DNA from 2 places in the Cellulosimicrobium sp. EB106-03-01-XG111 genome. Region 2 is predicted to be linked to the other one. Evidence: riboswitches for the same ligand, from Rfam matches in the RefSeq annotation. Region 2 holds a riboswitch; the other holds the start of a gene.
The links. Region 2 has a riboswitch for FMN ahead of pnuC (nicotinamide riboside transporter PnuC). Riboswitches for the same ligand answer to the same signal wherever they lie in the genome.
Positions count from the first base shown of each region.

Region 1: linked by a shared signal. The riboswitch ahead of ribD (bifunctional diaminohydroxyphosphoribosylaminopyrimidine deaminase/5-amino-6-(5-phosphoribosylamino)uracil reductase RibD) and the one ahead of pnuC (nicotinamide riboside transporter PnuC) in region 2 are both predicted to bind FMN.

Region 1 is NZ_JBYTEQ010000003.1:145,682-153,778, reverse strand. It holds gene AC3WT4_RS04710 (GNAT family N-acetyltransferase) at 1-371, opposite strand, end outside; gene rpe (ribulose-phosphate 3-epimerase) at 424-1,092, shown strand; FMN riboswitch at 1,370-1,495, shown strand; gene ribD (bifunctional diaminohydroxyphosphoribosylaminopyrimidine deaminase/5-amino-6-(5-phosphoribosylamino)uracil reductase RibD) at 1,652-2,797, shown strand; gene AC3WT4_RS04695 (riboflavin synthase) at 2,797-3,420, shown strand; gene ribB (3,4-dihydroxy-2-butanone-4-phosphate synthase) at 3,417-4,838, shown strand; gene ribH (6,7-dimethyl-8-ribityllumazine synthase) at 4,835-5,302, shown strand; gene AC3WT4_RS04680 (phosphoribosyl-ATP diphosphatase) at 5,383-5,646, shown strand; gene hisG (ATP phosphoribosyltransferase) at 5,756-6,610, shown strand; gene AC3WT4_RS04670 (PH domain-containing protein) at 6,657-7,139, shown strand; gene AC3WT4_RS04665 (DEAD/DEAH box helicase) at 7,273-8,097, opposite strand, start outside.
Region 2 is NZ_JBYTEQ010000021.1:48,014-56,110, forward strand. It holds gene AC3WT4_RS16035 (glycosyl hydrolase family 18 protein) at 1-287, shown strand, start outside; gene AC3WT4_RS16040 (phosphatase PAP2 family protein) at 431-1,126, opposite strand; gene AC3WT4_RS16045 (phosphatase PAP2 family protein) at 1,126-1,824, opposite strand; gene AC3WT4_RS16050 (RidA family protein) at 1,880-2,275, opposite strand; gene AC3WT4_RS16055 (NUDIX hydrolase) at 2,455-2,952, shown strand; gene AC3WT4_RS16060 (hypothetical protein) at 2,999-3,127, opposite strand; gene AC3WT4_RS16065 (acetyl-CoA C-acyltransferase) at 3,320-4,552, opposite strand; gene AC3WT4_RS16070 (acyl-CoA dehydrogenase family protein) at 4,670-5,920, opposite strand; gene pnuC (nicotinamide riboside transporter PnuC) at 6,084-6,794, opposite strand; FMN riboswitch at 6,945-7,068, opposite strand; gene AC3WT4_RS16080 (RNA polymerase sigma factor) at 7,335-8,097, shown strand, end outside.

The DNA.
Region 1 (8,097 bases), on a different contig from region 2:
AGGTAGATCGTGTTCTCGGCGGTGTGCCGGTAGGCGGGCTTGGGGCGCCAGGCGGACGCGTACGCGTAGCCCGCGACGACGCCGCGCGGGGAGCCCGGTTCGGCCGGACCCTCCACCTCGGCGACGAGGAACGGCAGGCCGCGCGCGGTGACGTCGTCGAGCTTGCGGTGCCACGCCGGGACGTCCCAGACCTCCTCCTCGAACGTCACGCACGTGTCGCGCACGAACGGGGCGGCGATCTCCGCGACCCGCGGCAGGTCGTGCACCGTCGCCGGGCGGACCGTCACGCCGGGCGCGGGCATGGGTCGGTCGGGCGCGACGGGGATCGCGGCGGGGATCGGACCGGGGGCGGGGGAGGAGAGGTCGCTCACGCGACGAGGGTACGAGCGCCGGGCGCCGGCACGCGCCCCTAGGCTGGGGCCCATGGCAGCCCTCATCGCACCGAGCATCCTGTCCGCCGACTTCGCGAACCTCGAGCGTGACCTCGACGCGATCGCCACGGCGGACTACGCGCACGTCGACGTCATGGACAACCACTTCGTGCCGAACCTGACGCTCGGGCTGCCGGTGTTCGAGCGTCTGGCGCAGGTGTCGCCCGTCCCCATCGACGCGCACCTCATGATCGAGGACCCGGACCGCTGGGCGCCGTCGTACGCGGAGGCGGGCGCGGCGTCGGTCACGTTCCACGCCGAGGCCGCTGCTGCCCCTGTGCGGCTCGCTCGTGAGCTCCGGCGCCTGGGAGCCCGCGCGGGGGTCGCGCTGCGCCCTGCGACGCCCGTGGAGCCCTTCCTGGACCTGCTGACCGAGGTGGACATGATCCTCGTCATGACGGTCGAGCCGGGCTTCGGCGGGCAGTCCTTCATCGAGGGGACGCTGCCGAAGATCCGGCGGGCGCGCGAGGCCGTGAGCGCGTCGGGCCTCGACGTGTGGATCCAGGTCGACGGGGGAGTGTCGCGCTCGACGATCGAGCGGGCCGCGGACGCGGGGGCGAACGTCTTCGTCGCCGGGTCGGCGGTGTACGGGGCGGAGAACGTGCCGGCGGAGATCCAGGCGCTGCGCGAGCTGGCGGAGGCGTCGGCGCACGCCCACTGATCCGGGAGCGGGGAAGGGGCTCTCCGCGGGGAGAGCCCCTTCTCTGTCTCCGATAAAATAGTGTGCCAAGCGCACATTCCTCCACCCACCGGCCGCGTGCAGGTCACCAACCAGCACGGAAAACCGGGCGCCGACGCGGGGAGGCCGCAGCTCGGAGGAGGTCACCTGTCGCGACGGCCGTCCTCGCCTCGGGCGGCAGGCGTCTCGACGGGTCACCGACCTCCCCGTCGCGGGGGATACCGGAGTACCATCGGCGGTTGCAGAACGCAGTACGCACGAACGTGCTCCGGGGTCGGTGCAATTCCGAGCCGGCGGTGACAGTCCGCGACCCGCGCCCACGCGCGGTTGACCTGGTGGAACTCCAGGACCGACGGTGAAAGTCCGGATGGGAGGAAGCACGTGCGGCGCGGCCACGCCTCGGCGCGTGGTGCTCCGGCGACCCGTCGGTGCACCCGTCGCGAGGTGGCGGCCTCGCCGTGGTGAGCGACGCCGTCGGGCCCTCGTGGCTCGACCCGCCGCCCGCCCTCACCCCGGAGCGCCCGTGCCCGGGAGGAGGACGATGGGCGAGCACCCCCGCACCCTGACGACCGACGCCGCGATGGCGCGCGCGCTCGCTCTGGCGGCCAGAGGACCGGCGCACGGGCCGAACCCCCGCGTCGGGTGCGTCCTGCTGGGCCCTCCGGCCGGCGCACCCGTGCCCGACGGCGCGACCCCCGGCTCGCTCGACCCGCGCCCGAGGCCCGTGCTCGCCGAGGGGTGGCACCGGGGCGCGGGGACGCCGCACGCGGAGGCAGCGGCACTCGCCGACGCGCGGGCGCGCGGCGTCGACGTCACCGGCGCGACGGCCGTCGTCACCCTCGAGCCGTGCGGCCACACCGGTCGTACCGGCCCGTGCGCCGACGCGCTCGTCGCGGCGGGCGTGGCGGAGGTCGTGCTCGCCGTCGACGACCCGAACCCCGTCGCCGCGGGCGGCGCGCACCGGCTGCGTGCCGCAGGGGTGCGCGTCGTGCGCGGCCTGCGCGCCGCGGAGGGCGAGGAGCTCCTGCGCGTGTGGCTCACGGCCGTCCGGCGCGGCACGCCGTACGTGACGCTCAAGACGGCCACGACGCTCGACGGCCACGTCGCCGCCGAGGACGGGACGAGCCGGTGGATCACCGGGCCTGCGGCGCGCGAGCACGCCCACCGCGTGCGCGCGGAGGTTGACGCGATCGTCGTCGGCACGGGCACGCTCCTGGCCGACGACCCGGCGCTCACCGCGCGGGTCCGCGCCCACGACTCCTCGCACGCCGCAGCGCGGAACCCCGCGAGCGCCGTGCGCCTGGCGGAGCACCAGCCGTTGCGGGTGGTGGTGGGACTGCGGGGGATCCCGCCGACGGCGCGGGTCCGCGGGGAGGGCGGCGAGCTGGTGCACGTGCTGACGCGGGACGTCGGTGAGGTGCTGGAGAGGCTCGCGGAGCGGGAGGTGCGGCACGTGCTGGTGGAGGGCGGTCCGACGCTGGCGACGGCGTTCCTGGCCGTGGGTGCGGTGGACGAGATGCACGCGTACGTGGCGCCGGTGCTGCTGGGGAGCGGTCGACGGGCGGTGGACGGGCTGGGCGTGGCGACGATCGCCGACGCGCACCGGTTCCGCACGGTGGAGGTGAGGCGTGTCGGGGACGACGCGCTGGTGGTGTCCAGGAAGAGCACGGAAGGACGGGTGGGTTGATGTTCACGGGGATCGTGGAGGAGATCGGGAGGGTCCGGGACATCGGGTTCCCGGGCGGCGCGGGGCAGGACGCGGTGCTCACGGTCGAGGGGCCGCTCGTGGTGTCGGACGCGGGGCTCGGTGACTCGATCGCGGTGAACGGGGTGTGCCTGACGGTCACGAGCCTCGGGGGGGACGGGTCGTTCACGGCGGACGTCATGCCGGAGTCGTTGCGGCGCACGGCGCTGGGTGACCTCGTCGCGGGGTCGCCGGTGAACCTGGAGCGGGCCGTCCGGGCGGACGCGCGGCTGGGCGGTCACGTGGTGCAGGGGCACGTGGACGGTGTGGGCGTGCTCGTGAGCCGCGCGCCGGGGGAGCGCTGGGACGACCTGGTGTTCTCCGCCCCTGCGGGTCTGACCCGGTACGTGGCGGAGAAGGGTTCGATCGCGGTGAGCGGGGTGTCGTTGACGGTGACGCACGCGGACGACGAGACGTTCGGCGTCTCGCTCATCCCGACGACTCTGGAGGCGACGGTCCTCGGGGGGCTGGTCCCGGGGGACCGCGTGAACCTGGAGGTCGACGTGCTGGCGAAGTACGTCGAGCGGCTGCTCGTGTCGGGCGTGGTCCCCGGGAGCGCGTCGTGACGGGCGCGGGGTCCGCGAGCGCCGCGGTGCCGGAGGGCGTGCGGCTGGGGTCGGTGGAGGAGGCGCTGGCGGCGATCCGGGCGGGGCGTCCGGTGCTGGTGGCGGACTCGCCGGACCGGGAGAACGAGGCGGACGTGGTGTTCGCGGCGCAGGGGGTGTCGGCGGAGTGGGTGGCGTGGACGATCCGGCACTCGTCGGGGTATCTGTGCGCGCCGATGCCGGCGGTGCGGGCGGACGCGTTGGAGCTGCCGTTGATGGTGCCGCACAGCCAGGATCCGCGGCGGACGGCGTACACGGTGACGGTGGACGCGGCGACGGGGGTGTCGACGGGGATCTCGGCGGAGGACCGGGCGCGGACGTTGCGGGTGCTGGCAGACCCGGCGTCGGGTCCCGTGGACCTGATCCGGCCGGGTCACGTGCTGCCGTTGCGGGCGGTGGCGGGGGGTGTGCTGCACCGTGCGGGGCACACGGAGGCGGCGGTGGACCTGGTGCGCCTGGCGGGGATGGGGGAGGTCGGGGGGATCGCGGAGCTGGTGCGCGACGACGGGTCGATGATGCGTCTGGGGGACGCGGCGGCGTTGGCGGAGCGGGACGGGCTGGTGCTCATCACGATCGCGGACCTGGTGGCGTGGCGGCGGGTGCACGACCCGGCGCCTGCGGTGGCCGCGGAGGTGCCGGATCGGGAGGCGTTGGTGCGGCGGGTGCACCGCACCGCCTCGGCGGAGCTCCCGACGGCGCACGGCCGGTTCCGGGTGGTGGGGTATCGGGACCTGCGCACGGGGGCGGAGCACGTGGCGCTGGTTCCCGCTGTGGGTCCGGCTCGCGCGTCGGACCGTGGTGACGCGGGCGCGCAGGCCGCGAGCGCCGTCGGGCCGGAGGGGGTGCCGGTGGTGCGGGTGCACTCGGAGTGCTTGACGGGGGACGCGTTCAGGTCGTTGCGGTGCGACTGCGGGCCGCAGCTGGAGGCGGCGTTGGGGCGGGTCGCGGCGGAGGGCGGCGCGGTGGTGTACCTGCGGGGGCACGAGGGGCGCGGCATCGGGTTGCTGGCGAAGATCGGGGCGTACGAGCTGCAGGACGCGGGTCTGGACACGGTGCAGGCGAACGTGGAGCTGGGGTGGCCGGTGGACCGGCGGGAGTACGGGGCGGCGGCGGCGATCCTGGCGGACCTGGGGTTGTCGCGGGTGCGGTTGCTGACGAACAACCCGGCGAAGGTGACGGGTCTGGTGGCGTCGGGCATCGACGTCGTGGGGACTGAGCGGATCGAGGTGGGTCACGGGGAGCACAACCGGGCGTACCTGGTGACGAAGAAGGTGGCGATGGGTCATCTGCTGGACACGGTGGCGGTCCCGGACGGGCCTGCCGTGGGAGGGCCGGACGACGGGTCCGGTGCCGAGGAGACGAAGGAGGACGAGGGATGAGCGGGGCGGGTGCGCCGAGGGTGAGCGTGGACGGGTCGGGGCTGCGGGTGACGGTGGTCGCGGCGAGCTGGCACACGGAGGTGATGGACGGGTTGCTGGCGGGGGCGCGCCGGGCGTTGGCGGCGGCGAACGTGTCGCACGTGAGCGTGGTGCGGGTGCCGGGGTCGTTCGAGCTGCCGGTGGCGGCGGCGCGTGCGGTGGAGCACGGCGCGGACGCGGTGGTGGCGCTGGGGGTGGTGATCCGTGGGGGCACGCCGCACTTCGAGTACGTGTGCCAGGCGGCGACGTCGGGTCTGACGGACGTGAGCGTGCGCACGGGCGTGCCGGTGGGGTTCGGTGTGCTGACGTGCGACGACGAGCAGCAGGCGCTGGACCGGGCGGGTCTGGAGGGGTCGCGCGAGGACAAGGGTGCGGAGGCGGCGCAGGCGGCGGTCGCGACGGTCGTGGCGTTGCGCGACCTGTGACCTGTGACGCGAACGGTCGGGGTGTGCCCGCTGGGCGGACACGCCCCGGCCGGGTCCGGGTGGCGGATACCCTGGAGCGCGTGAAGACGTTCGAGTCCCTGTTCGCGGAGCTGTCCGAGAAGGCCACGACGCGACCTGCCGGTTCCGGCACGGTCGCGGAGCTGGACGCCGGCGTGCACGCGATCGGGAAGAAGGTGGTCGAGGAGGCCGCCGAGGTGTGGATGGCCGCCGAGTACGAGGGCGACGTGAAGACGGCGGAGGAGATCTCCCAGCTCCTCTACCACCTGCAGGTCCTCATGCTGGCGAAGGGTCTGAGCCTGCAGGACGTGTACGAGCATCTGTGAGCGGCCGCGCCGGTGAGCGTCCCCGCTCCCGGCCGCGAGCGCCGCTCGCCCCTCGCTCGTCCCTGCTGGTCCCCTCTTCCTGCCCGATCCCCTGAACGAAGGTCCTGTCATGCTGCGTATCGCTGTCCCCAACAAGGGGTCCCTGTCCGAGCCCGCCGTCGAGATGCTGCGCGAGGCGGGGTACCGCCAGCGTCGTGACCCGCGCGAGCTGGTGCTGGCGGACCCGGACAACGACGCCGAGTTCTTCTTCCTGCGCCCTCGCGACATCGCGGTGTACGTGGGGTCGGGCACGGTCGACGTCGGGGTGACGGGGCGGGACCTGCTGCTGGACTCGGGCGCGGACGCGGTGGAGCACATGCAGCTCGGGTTCGGGGGGTCGACGTTCCGGTATGCGGCTCCGGCGGGGACGATCACGTCGTTGGAGCAGGTGCAGGGGCTGCGGGTCGCGACGTCGTACGAGGTCCTCGTGGAGGGGCACCTGCGGGCGCACGGGGTGGACGCGACGGTCGTGCACCTGGACGGTGCGGTCGAGTCGGCGGTACAGCTCGGGGTGGCGGACGTCGTCGCGGACGTGGTGTCGACGGGCACGACGCTGCGGGGCGCGGGCCTGGAGGTGTTCGGCGACCCGATCCTGGTGTCGGAGGCGGTGCTGATCCGGCCGCGCAAGGTGGCGGAGGCGGACGTCCCGGCGGGGGTGGAGGTGCTGTCCCGTCGCCTGCAGGGTGTGCTGACGGCGCACGAGTACGTCCTCATGGACTACGACGTGCCGGTGTCGCTCGTGGACCGTGCGGTCGCGATCACGCCGGGCCTGGAGTCGCCCACGGTGTCCCCGCTGCACGACCGGGACTGGGCGGCGGTGCGCGCGATGGTGCGCCGCGACCGCACGAACCAGGTCATGGACGCCCTGTACGACGTCGGGGCGCGCGCGATCCTCGTGACCCGGATCCACGCCTCGCGCCTCTGAGCCCTGGCCCACGGTGGGCCGCCGGAGGGTGTGAGACGGTGGCGGCATGAGCACCGACCCGTTCCCCGACCCCGGCCTGCCGGGCGACCGCGACGACGACCCGTACCGCACGTTCCGGCCGAGGTTCGGCCTGGTGTCGGCGTGGGCGACGGGCGTGGTCGTCGTCGGCGGGTGCGTCGTCGTGGGGCTGTCCGCGACGGGGCCGCTCGGCACGTCGTGGGTGAACCGGCTGTCGATCGCGGCGTTCGCGCTGTTCGCGGCGTGGCTGCTGTGGCGCCTGGGCGGCGTGCACGCGGTCCCGACGCGCGAGGGCCTGCGGGTGCGCAACGTCATCTACACACGCCGCCTCGCGTGGCCGCAGATCGTGTCGGTGCGGTTCGGCTCGGGCGACGCGTGGGTGCGCCTCGACCTCGCGGACGGGTCCACCCTCGCCGTCATGGGCATCCAACGGGCCGACGGCGCCCGCGGCGAGGCGGAGTCACGTCGCCTCGCCGCCCTGGTGCAGGCGCACGGCGAAGCCCGCGAGTAAGGACCGCCGCAGGCGCGCGGCTCCCGTGCCCGCGCCACTGGCACCCCGCACCGACGACGACGGCCCCCGGATCGTGGAGATCCGGGGGCCGTCGTCGTCGTGCGCCGGCGGGGCTACCGCCGGCAGGTGCGGGTCAGAACGCGGCGCGGTGGCGCGGCTTGCGCTCGCCCCGGTCGTCGGCACGGTCGAACCGGTCACGACGCTCGTCACGACGACCCGACGGCCCGTGCCCGGCACGCGGGCCCCGGGACGCGGGCGCGCCCTCGTCGAGACGGATGCGCAGCGCCTTGCCCGCGACCCGCGCCCGCGAGATGCGGTCCATCGTGTCCGCGTCGAGCGGTGCGGTGATGTCCACCAGCGAGAACGACGGGAAGATGTCGATCTTGCCGACGTCCGACCCGGCCAGGCCCGCCTCGTTCGTCAGCGCGCCCACGATCCCGCCCGGCATCACGCCGTCCTTGTGGCCCACCGACAGGCGGTAGCGCGTCCCGACGGCGTCGCGGCGGATGCCGCGCGTCCCGTCGCCCTCGCGCCGGCCCGACGCACGGTCGCCGCGCGACGGGCGCTCGCCCGTGCGCTCCGTGCGACGCGCCTTCGACTGCTCGCGCGCCGCGGCACGCTCCGCCTCGAACCGCTCCTGCTCCTCGCGAGCACGGGGGCCGTCGTCACCGACCGCGAGCGCCGCCATGGCCGCGGCGAGGTCGACGGGGTCGACGTCGTGCTCGGCGAGGAAGGTGCGCACCATGTCGGCGTACATCGACAGGCGGCCCGCCTCCTGGCGGGCGGGGACCTGCCCGAGCAGGGCCCGCACCTTGTGCGCGGACACGTCCGCGGGGGAGGGGATCTCGATCTCCTGCAGCGGGGTGCGGGTCGTGCGCTCGATCGCGCGCAGGCGCCCGCGCTCGTGCGGGGTGACGAAGCTCAGGGCCTCGCCGGTGCGGCCCGCGCGCCCGGTGCG
Region 2 (8,097 bases):
ACGTCGTCTCGCACGAGGGCGCGGAGTACAAGGCCCAGTGGTGGACCCGCAACGAGGTCCCCGGCTCGTCGGCGTGGGGCGCGTGGAAGAAGATCGGTCCCTGCGGCACCGCGCCCGAGGTCGAGGCGGCGGTCTGCGCCCCGTCCTGGTCGCGCGAGGCCGTCTACACCGGCGGGCAGACCGTGTCCCGTGCGGGCGTGAACTACACGGCCCAGTGGTGGACGAAGGGCGAGCTCCCCGGTTCCGTGACGTGGGGCTCGTGGGACCCGGTGGGTCTGTGCGAGTGATCTGACGGCTGGTCCGGGCGCCGCGCACGCCCGGACCGCCCCCGCACGACGACGGCGGGCCCGGTCCTCGGACCGGGCCCGCCGTCGTCGTGGTCGGGGAAGAGCGTCGTGGGCGCGGCGCCGGGAGTGCGACCCGCGTGCTCTCAGCGCTTCGAGCGCAGGTCGCGGCGCAGGTAGTGCCACGCGAGGACGCAGCACACGATGCCGTTGAGGAGTCCCACGACGACGTCCGCGGGTCCGTGGGCGCCGCGGTAGAGCCGCGAGAGGCCGACGCCGAGCGGGACGAGGCAGCACAGCACCGTCACGACGACGCGCAGGACCGGGTTCGTGATGCGCTGCGCGAGCAGGACGAGGGTCAGGTAGAACGCCGCCGACGCGCCCGTGTGCCCCGAAGGAAAGCTGGACGTCGGGGGCGCCTCGTCGAGCCGCGAGACGTCGGGCCGCTCGCGCCCCACGACGATCGACGACGTGAGGAAGATCAGCGCCTGCAGCGCGACGGCGAGCGCGGGCACGAGGGCGAACCACCACTGCCGGGTGCGCCACCACACGAGCGCGACGGTGAGCAGCGTGCCGCCGATGATGAACTCGGTCGTGCCGATGAGGGAGAGCACGTCGGTGACGGTGTCCCAGAACGGCGTGCGCCGTTGCTCGAACCACCGGTTGATCGCGACCTCGCCCGGCAGGTCGCCGAGCGGCCCGGTGACGAGGAAGCCCGTCGCGACGATGACCACCCACAGCACCGCTCCCGGGAGGAACGCCCGCAGGCCGACGTCTCGCAGCACCTCCTTCGCCGTGGGGCGGGTCGTGTCGAGCTCGTAGCGGTGCACGAAGGGATGCATCAGACCTCGTTCCTGGGAGTGTCACCGGAGGGACGGCCGGACCGCGCGGCGGTCCACCCGTGGAAGCCGACGGCGGACGCCCCCGCGACCGCGCCGCCGAGGAGGATCCCGCCGACGACGTCGGACGGGTAGTGCGCGCCGAGCAGCACGCGGTCGGCCGTGGTGACGAGGGCGAGCGCCGTCGCGCCGCCGACCACCGCGACGCGGCCACGCCGCCCGAGCAGCGGCCAGACGAGCACGCTGAGCGTCACCCCGACGGCCGCCGCGTTCATCGCGTGACCCGAGGGGAAGCTCGCGCCCGGCACGGTCGACACGGCGTCCTCGAGGACGGGCCGCGCGCGGCCGACGACCTCCTTCGCGCCGAGCCCGAGGGCCCACGCGCCCCAGATGGTCCCGGCCGCCCAGGCCGCACGCGGCCCCAGGGCATGGCGCCGCCACGCCCAGACGCACACGCCCATCGCGGCGAGGTTCATCCACCGGGCGGCGAGCGCCTCCTGCCCGACGAGGAGCGCGCGCTCGAGCGCGGGGCGCTCGCCGGCGAACCGGGTCGCCGCGGCGACGGCGGCGCGGTCCGCGTCGACGACGACCCCCGACTCCGCGCGGACGAGCCACGCGAGCGCGAGGACAGGGAGGGAGGCCGCGACCCCGTACGCCGCGGCCCGCCACAGGGCGCGGTACGGGGTCCGGTCGGCTGGCACCCCCGGACAGTAGCGGCACCCCCGTGACGTCGCGCGCGGGAGCGGGTGCCGCGCGTCAGGCGGGGAGGGCCGCGACCGCCTCGATCTCGACGAGCGCGCCCGGCCGCGCGATCCCGACCCGCAGGACGGTCACGGCGGCGGGGTGCGGGCCCCAGACCTCGCCGACGGCGGCGAAGCCCTCCATGAGGTCGGCCTCGGGGTCGAGGTAGACGGCGAGCCGCGCGACGTCCTCCGGCCCGGCGCCTGCCTCGGCCAGCACGGCGAGGACGTTGCGCAGCGCCTGCGCCGTCTGGGCCGCGATGCCGCCCTCGACGATCGCGCCGTCCGCGTCGGTGCCGTTCTGGCCGCCGACGTAGAGCGTGCGACCGGTCTCGACGATCGTGCCCTGCGAGAACGCCGGGTTGCGGTGCAGCCCGGCAGGATTGAGGTGCGTGACGCTCGGCGTGGTCATGGTCGTCCCCTCCTGCGTTCTGGTCCTGGGACGGCCGACGCTACGCCGCGCCACCCACACGGTCCGGGCCGGGCGCGCACCGGTTCTCCGCCCCGGCCCGGGCTCGCGGCCTGCCGGGCGGCGCCGCGACGACCCGGTCCCGACGGGCCGTCTCGCCGTCGGCTGTGTAGGAAGGAGGGGTGAAGCAGTCAGCAGGGCTCGTGCTCTACCGGTTCCGGGACGACGCCGTCGAGGTGCTCCTCGGGCACATGGGCGGCCCGCTGTGGGCGCGCAAGGACGCCGGCGGCTGGACGATCCCCAAGGGCGAGGTGGAGCCGGGGGAGGACGAGCACGCGGCGGCGCTGCGCGAGTTCGCCGAGGAGCTCGGCGTCCCGGCCCCCGCGGCGGAGGCGCCCGACCTCGACCTCGGCACGGTGCGCCAGCGTGCCGGCAAGCTCGTCGCGGCGTGGGCGCGGGAGGCGGACCTCGACGTCACCGCGATCTCCAGCAACACGTTCGCACTCGAGTGGCCGCCGCGCTCGGGACGGATGCAGGAGTTCCCCGAGCTCGACCGGGCCGGCTGGTTCCCGCTCGCGCGGGCTCGCGGGCTCGTGGTCGCGGGCCAGGTCCCGCTGCTCGACCGGCTGGAGGAGCTGCTCGCGCGCGAGCCGGCGCAGAGCGCGACGACCGAGGGATGACGAGAGCCCGGGACCGTGCGGTCCCGGGCCCGTCGAGCGGGAGGCGTCAGCCGAGCAGGTAGGGCGCCGCGGCGAAGCCTGCGGCGAGCCCGACGAGCGCGACGGCGACGGCGGACAGGTGCGAGCGGCGCGCACGGCTCGCGGTACGGCGGGCTGCGTCGGTCACGGTGGTCATGACGGTCCTCTCGTGGGGGGCGGTTCCAGGGAGAGGGACCACGTCAGACGCGATCCATGACGCGAAACCCGGCCGTCGTGGCGCGATCTGCGTCACACCGCGGCGGCCGAAACGCGCCAACCCTGGTGCAGCATCGTGCACCAGGGTTGGTCGGCTCGCGCGGCGGAGCCCCGACGGGGCCCGCCCGGAGGGTCAGGCGCGCAGGACGAGCGCGTCCCCCTGACCGCCGCCCCCGCACAGCGCCGCGGCGCCGACGCCGCCCCCGCGGCGACGGAGCGCGAGCGCGAGGTGCAGCGCGAGCCGGGCACCGGACGCGCCGACGGGGTGGCCGAGCGCGATGGCGCCGCCGTCGGTGTTGACGACGTCCGCGTCGATGCCGAGGTCCGCGACCGACTGCAGCGCGACGGCGGCGAACGCCTCGTTGATCTCCACGAGGTCGAGGTCCGCCGCGGCGATGCACTCGCGCTTCACCGCGGCCTCGATGGCCCGCGCCGGCTGGGAGTGCAGCGAGTTGTCGGGCCCCGCGACCTGCCCCGCCGCACCGATCTCGGCGAGCCACGGCAGACCGTTGCGCTTCGCGAACGCGCGGCTCGCGACGACGACCGCCGCCGCGCCGTCGGACAGCGGCGAGCTCGACCCGGCGGTGATGGTCCCGTCCTTGACGAAGGCCGGGCGCAGGCGCTCCAGGGCCTCGAGCGTCGTGTCGGCGCGCACGCCCTCGTCGTGCTCGACGACGACCGGCTCGCCCCGCCGCTGCGGCACCTCGACCGGCGCGATCTCGTCCGCGAGGCGCCCGGCGTCGCGCGCGGCGGCGGCGCGCTGGTGCGAGCGCAGCGCGAACGCGTCCTGCTCGGGGCGGCCGATGCCGCGCGTCGCGCAGCCGCGGTCGGTGAGCTCGCCCATGACCTCGCCGCTGAACGGGTCGTCCAGGCCGTCGTGCGTGAGCGAGTCGGCCATCGTCACGTCCCCGAACGCGAACCCGGAGCGCGACCCGACGACGAGGTGCGGCGCGTTCGTCATCGACTCCTGCCCACCCGCGACGACGACGCTCGCCTCGCCCGTGCGGACCAGCCGGGCCGCGTCGATGATCGCGGTGAGGCCCGAGAGGCACAGCTTGTTGATCGTCACGGTCGGCACGTCCCAGCCGAGGCCCGCGAGGATCGCGGCCTGGCGCGCGGGTCCCTGCTTGGCACCCGCCTGCACGACCTGCCCCACGATCACCGTGTCGACCTGCTCCGGCGCGACGCCCGCGGCCGCGAGCGCGCCGCGGATCGCGTGCGCGCCGAGCTCGGCCGCCGAGAGCGAGGCGAGCGCCCCGCGGAAGCGCGCGAACGGGGTGCGCGCGCCGTGCAGGAGGACCGGGGTGACCTCGTCCTCGGGGGTGACGGCTGCGGCGTCGGGCAGGGGGCTGGCGTCGGTGCTCATGGGACTCCGATCCGGGGAGGGCGGGGAGACGGGGTGGACAGGAAGGAGCCCCGGCGCCGCGAGGAGGGGCGAGCGGCGCCGGGGAGCGGGGGGAGGGCGTGCGCGCCCTCGGGACCGTCAGACGAACGCGGAGACGCCCGTGATGTCGCGCCCGACGATGAGCGCCTGGACCGACTCGGTGCCCTCGTAGGTGTGCAGGGCCTCGATGTCGGCGAAGTGCCGCGCGACGCGGTTCTGGAGCAGGATCCCGTTGCCGCCGAGCAGGTCGCGCGCGCTCGCGGCGACCTCGCGCGCCCCGCGGGTGCACGTGTACTTCGCGAGCGACGCCTGCGGGCCGGTGAGCGTCCCGGCCTCGTCGAGCCGCGTCATCTGCGCGACGAGGAGCTGGAGCTGCGTGATCGTCGAGAGCATCCGCGTGAGGCGCTCCTGCACCATCTGGTTCGCGGCGAGCGGGCGCCCGAACTGGACGCGCTGCTTCGCGTACGCGACCGCGGCCTCGTAGCACGCGACCGCGTGCCCGACGGCGGCCCACGCCACCCCGAGGCGCGTCGCGAAGAGGACGCGCGAGGTGTCCTTGAACGACCGCGCGCCGGGCAGGGCGTTCTCGGCGGGGACGAACACGTCGTCGAGCACGACGTGCGCCTGCCAGATCGCGCGGAGCGACACCTTGCCGGTGATGGTCGTGCCCGTGTAGCCGGGGGTGTCCTGCGGCACGACGAAACCGTGGACCTGGTTGTCGCCGTCCGCCGAGTCGCTGCCGACGAGGCGCGCCCACACGACCGTGATGTGCCCCGAGGACCCGTTGCCGATCCACTTCTTCTCGCCGTTCAGCACGTAGCCCTCGACGCCGTCGCGCGTCTCCTTGCGCGCCGTCGTCTCGAGCGAGACGGAGTCCGAGCCGTGGGTGGGCTCGGTGAGCGCGAACGCGCCGAGGATCTCCCCGCGCGCCATCGGCTCGGCGTACTTCGCCCGCTGCTCGTCGGAGCCGAGCATCTGGATGCTGCGCAGCGCGAGACCGCCCTGGACGCCGCAGATCGTCGCGACGGAGCCGTCGCCGCGCGACATCTCCATGGCGGCGAGGCCCGCGGCGAGCTGGCTCACGTGCGGACGACCCTCGACGTCGACGCCGTCGCGCAGCAGGTCGAGCTCGCCCATGCGCTTGACGAGGTCGAACGGGACCTCGGCGCGCTCCCAGTAGTCGTCGATGACGGGCAGCACCTCGTCCTGGACGAACTGCCGGACGCGCTGCAGGTGGGCGCGGTCCTCCTCGGTCGCGTCGGCGAACGCGCCGGCGTAGTCGAGGTCGAGCGGGGTCGCGAGGTCGTAGGTGGGCTCGGTGACGCCGGGCATGATCGGGGTGGTGGGCATCGGTGCTCCCCTGGGAGGGCGGCTGCGGTCGGTCGACCGTCCTCGACGCGGTTGCCCGGGGTGCGGGCCCGGCGTCGGCGGCGGTCCCTCCCATAGTGCAGCGATACCCCGTCTCAGTCAATCGAGACGGGGTATCGGGGTGGCTGGTCTGGGCGGCCGGAGGTCAGGCAGGCGCGCCCGCCGCCGCGGCGTCCGCCTCGGCGGCGGCGGCCGCGCGGCGGTTGACGCGCCACCACACGAAGAACCCGACGAGCGTGAACGCGCCGTAGAACACGTACATGAACGCGGACGCGTAGAAGCCGGCCGAGATCAGCAGGGGCACGCCCACGATGTCCACGGCGACCCAGACGAGCCAGAACTCGACCCAGCCCTTCGCCATGCCGTACGTCGCGAGCAGCGAGCCCATGAAGATCCACGCGTCGGCCCAGACGGGCTCGTACGACTCGAGCGCGCGGAACACGGGGGTCAGCAGCGCCGTGCCGCCCACGAGCGCGACGACGAGGAACGCGCGCTGGCGCCACGACGCCCAGCGCGGCACGACGGCGACGCCGTGGCTGTCCGCGTCGGCGTCACCGAGCCGCGCCTGGGTCTTGCGCCACTGCACCCACCCGTACACCGACACGACGACGAACATGACCTGGCGCCCGGCCTGGCCGAGCAGGTTGACGGGGTTGGGCGTCGCGAACACCGCGCCGAGGAACACCGTGAGCAGCAGCAGGTTGCCGACGATGCCCACCGGCCACGCCCACACCTTGCGCCGCATGCCGCCCAGCGCCGACGCCAGGCCGAACCCGTTGCCCACGATCTCGCGCCACAGCAGGTGCTGGTCGCCGATCGTCAGCTGCGCGTCGAACAGCGCGTGGATCAGGTCCATCGGATGTCCTCGTCCTCCCGGGCACGAGCGCTCCGGGGTGAGGGCGGGCGGCGGGGCCGGGCCACGGGGGCCCGACGGCGTCGCTCACCACGGCGAGGCCGGGCCCCGTCGCGCGGGCTCGCGAGAGCCCGGCCGAGGACGGCCGCGCCGCACGTGCTTCCTCCCATCCGGACTGTCACCGTCGGTCCTGGAGTTCCACCAGGTCAACCGCGCGTGGGCGCGGGTCGCGGACTGTCACCGCCGGCTCGGAATTGCACCGACCCCGGAGCACGTTCGTGCGTACTGCGTTCTGCAACCGCCGATGCTACTCGCGCATTCCCCGCTCGGCGCGGACCGTTCGGCAGCGCCGACGCGGTTCGGCACCCGGAACGGCATTCGGCACACTGGGCTGCCGACCTGCGCACTTCGGTGCCGAAGCGTCGTGGGCGGTGGGCGAAGTCGCCTCAACACATCGGCGGTCCCAGGGCATAGAGGGGTACGAGAGCAGAACGGGGCGAGGCGCTCGACTTCGCCGACTGGTACCGAGGTGCCTTCCCGACGGTGTGCCGCGCGCTGCGGCTGGCCGCCGGGAACGTCGCGCTCGGCGAGGAGGTCGCGGCGGAGGCGTTCGCCCGGGCCCTCGCGGACTGGCGCAAGGTCTCGCGCATGGAGTCCCCGGCGGGCTGGGTCTACGGCGTCGGGCTCAACGAGCTGCGGCACACGCGTCGTCGGCTCGTGCACGAGAGGCGCTACCTCGCGCGGCACCGCGCTGAGAGCACCGGACCACCGCCCGACCCCGACGACGCGCTGTGGCGCGCCGTCGCGCGGCTCGCACTGCGTGCGCGGACCGCCGTCGCGCTGCGCTACGTCGCCGACCTGCCCGAGGCGGAGATCGCCGACCTCATGGGCGTCTCGCGCGGCACCGTCGCCGCGACCCTGTCGAGCGCGCGCAAGCAGCTCGCGCTCCAGCTCACCCCCTGCCGAGAGGACCGTCCGATGAACTCCGACCTGCTCGACCACCTCGCCCACCTCGACGGCGCCGCACCCGCCCCCTCCCTCGCGCGGATCGAGGACCGCGCGCGCCAGATCCGCCGCGCTCGCGTCGCCCGGCGCGGCGTCGCCGCGGGAGGGCTCGCGGGGGCGATGACGATGGCGCTCGTGCTCCTTCCCGCCGTCGGCCCCGACGCGACGGGTGGTCGACCTGCCGTGTTCCTCGGCGTCGCGGCGGCGGCCCAGGGCGCGGACGCTCGGGACTGCCGCGCCGGGGAAGGGCTCTACCCGGACCGGACGAGCTGGGCGGGCGACTCGGCGGTCACCCGCGCCG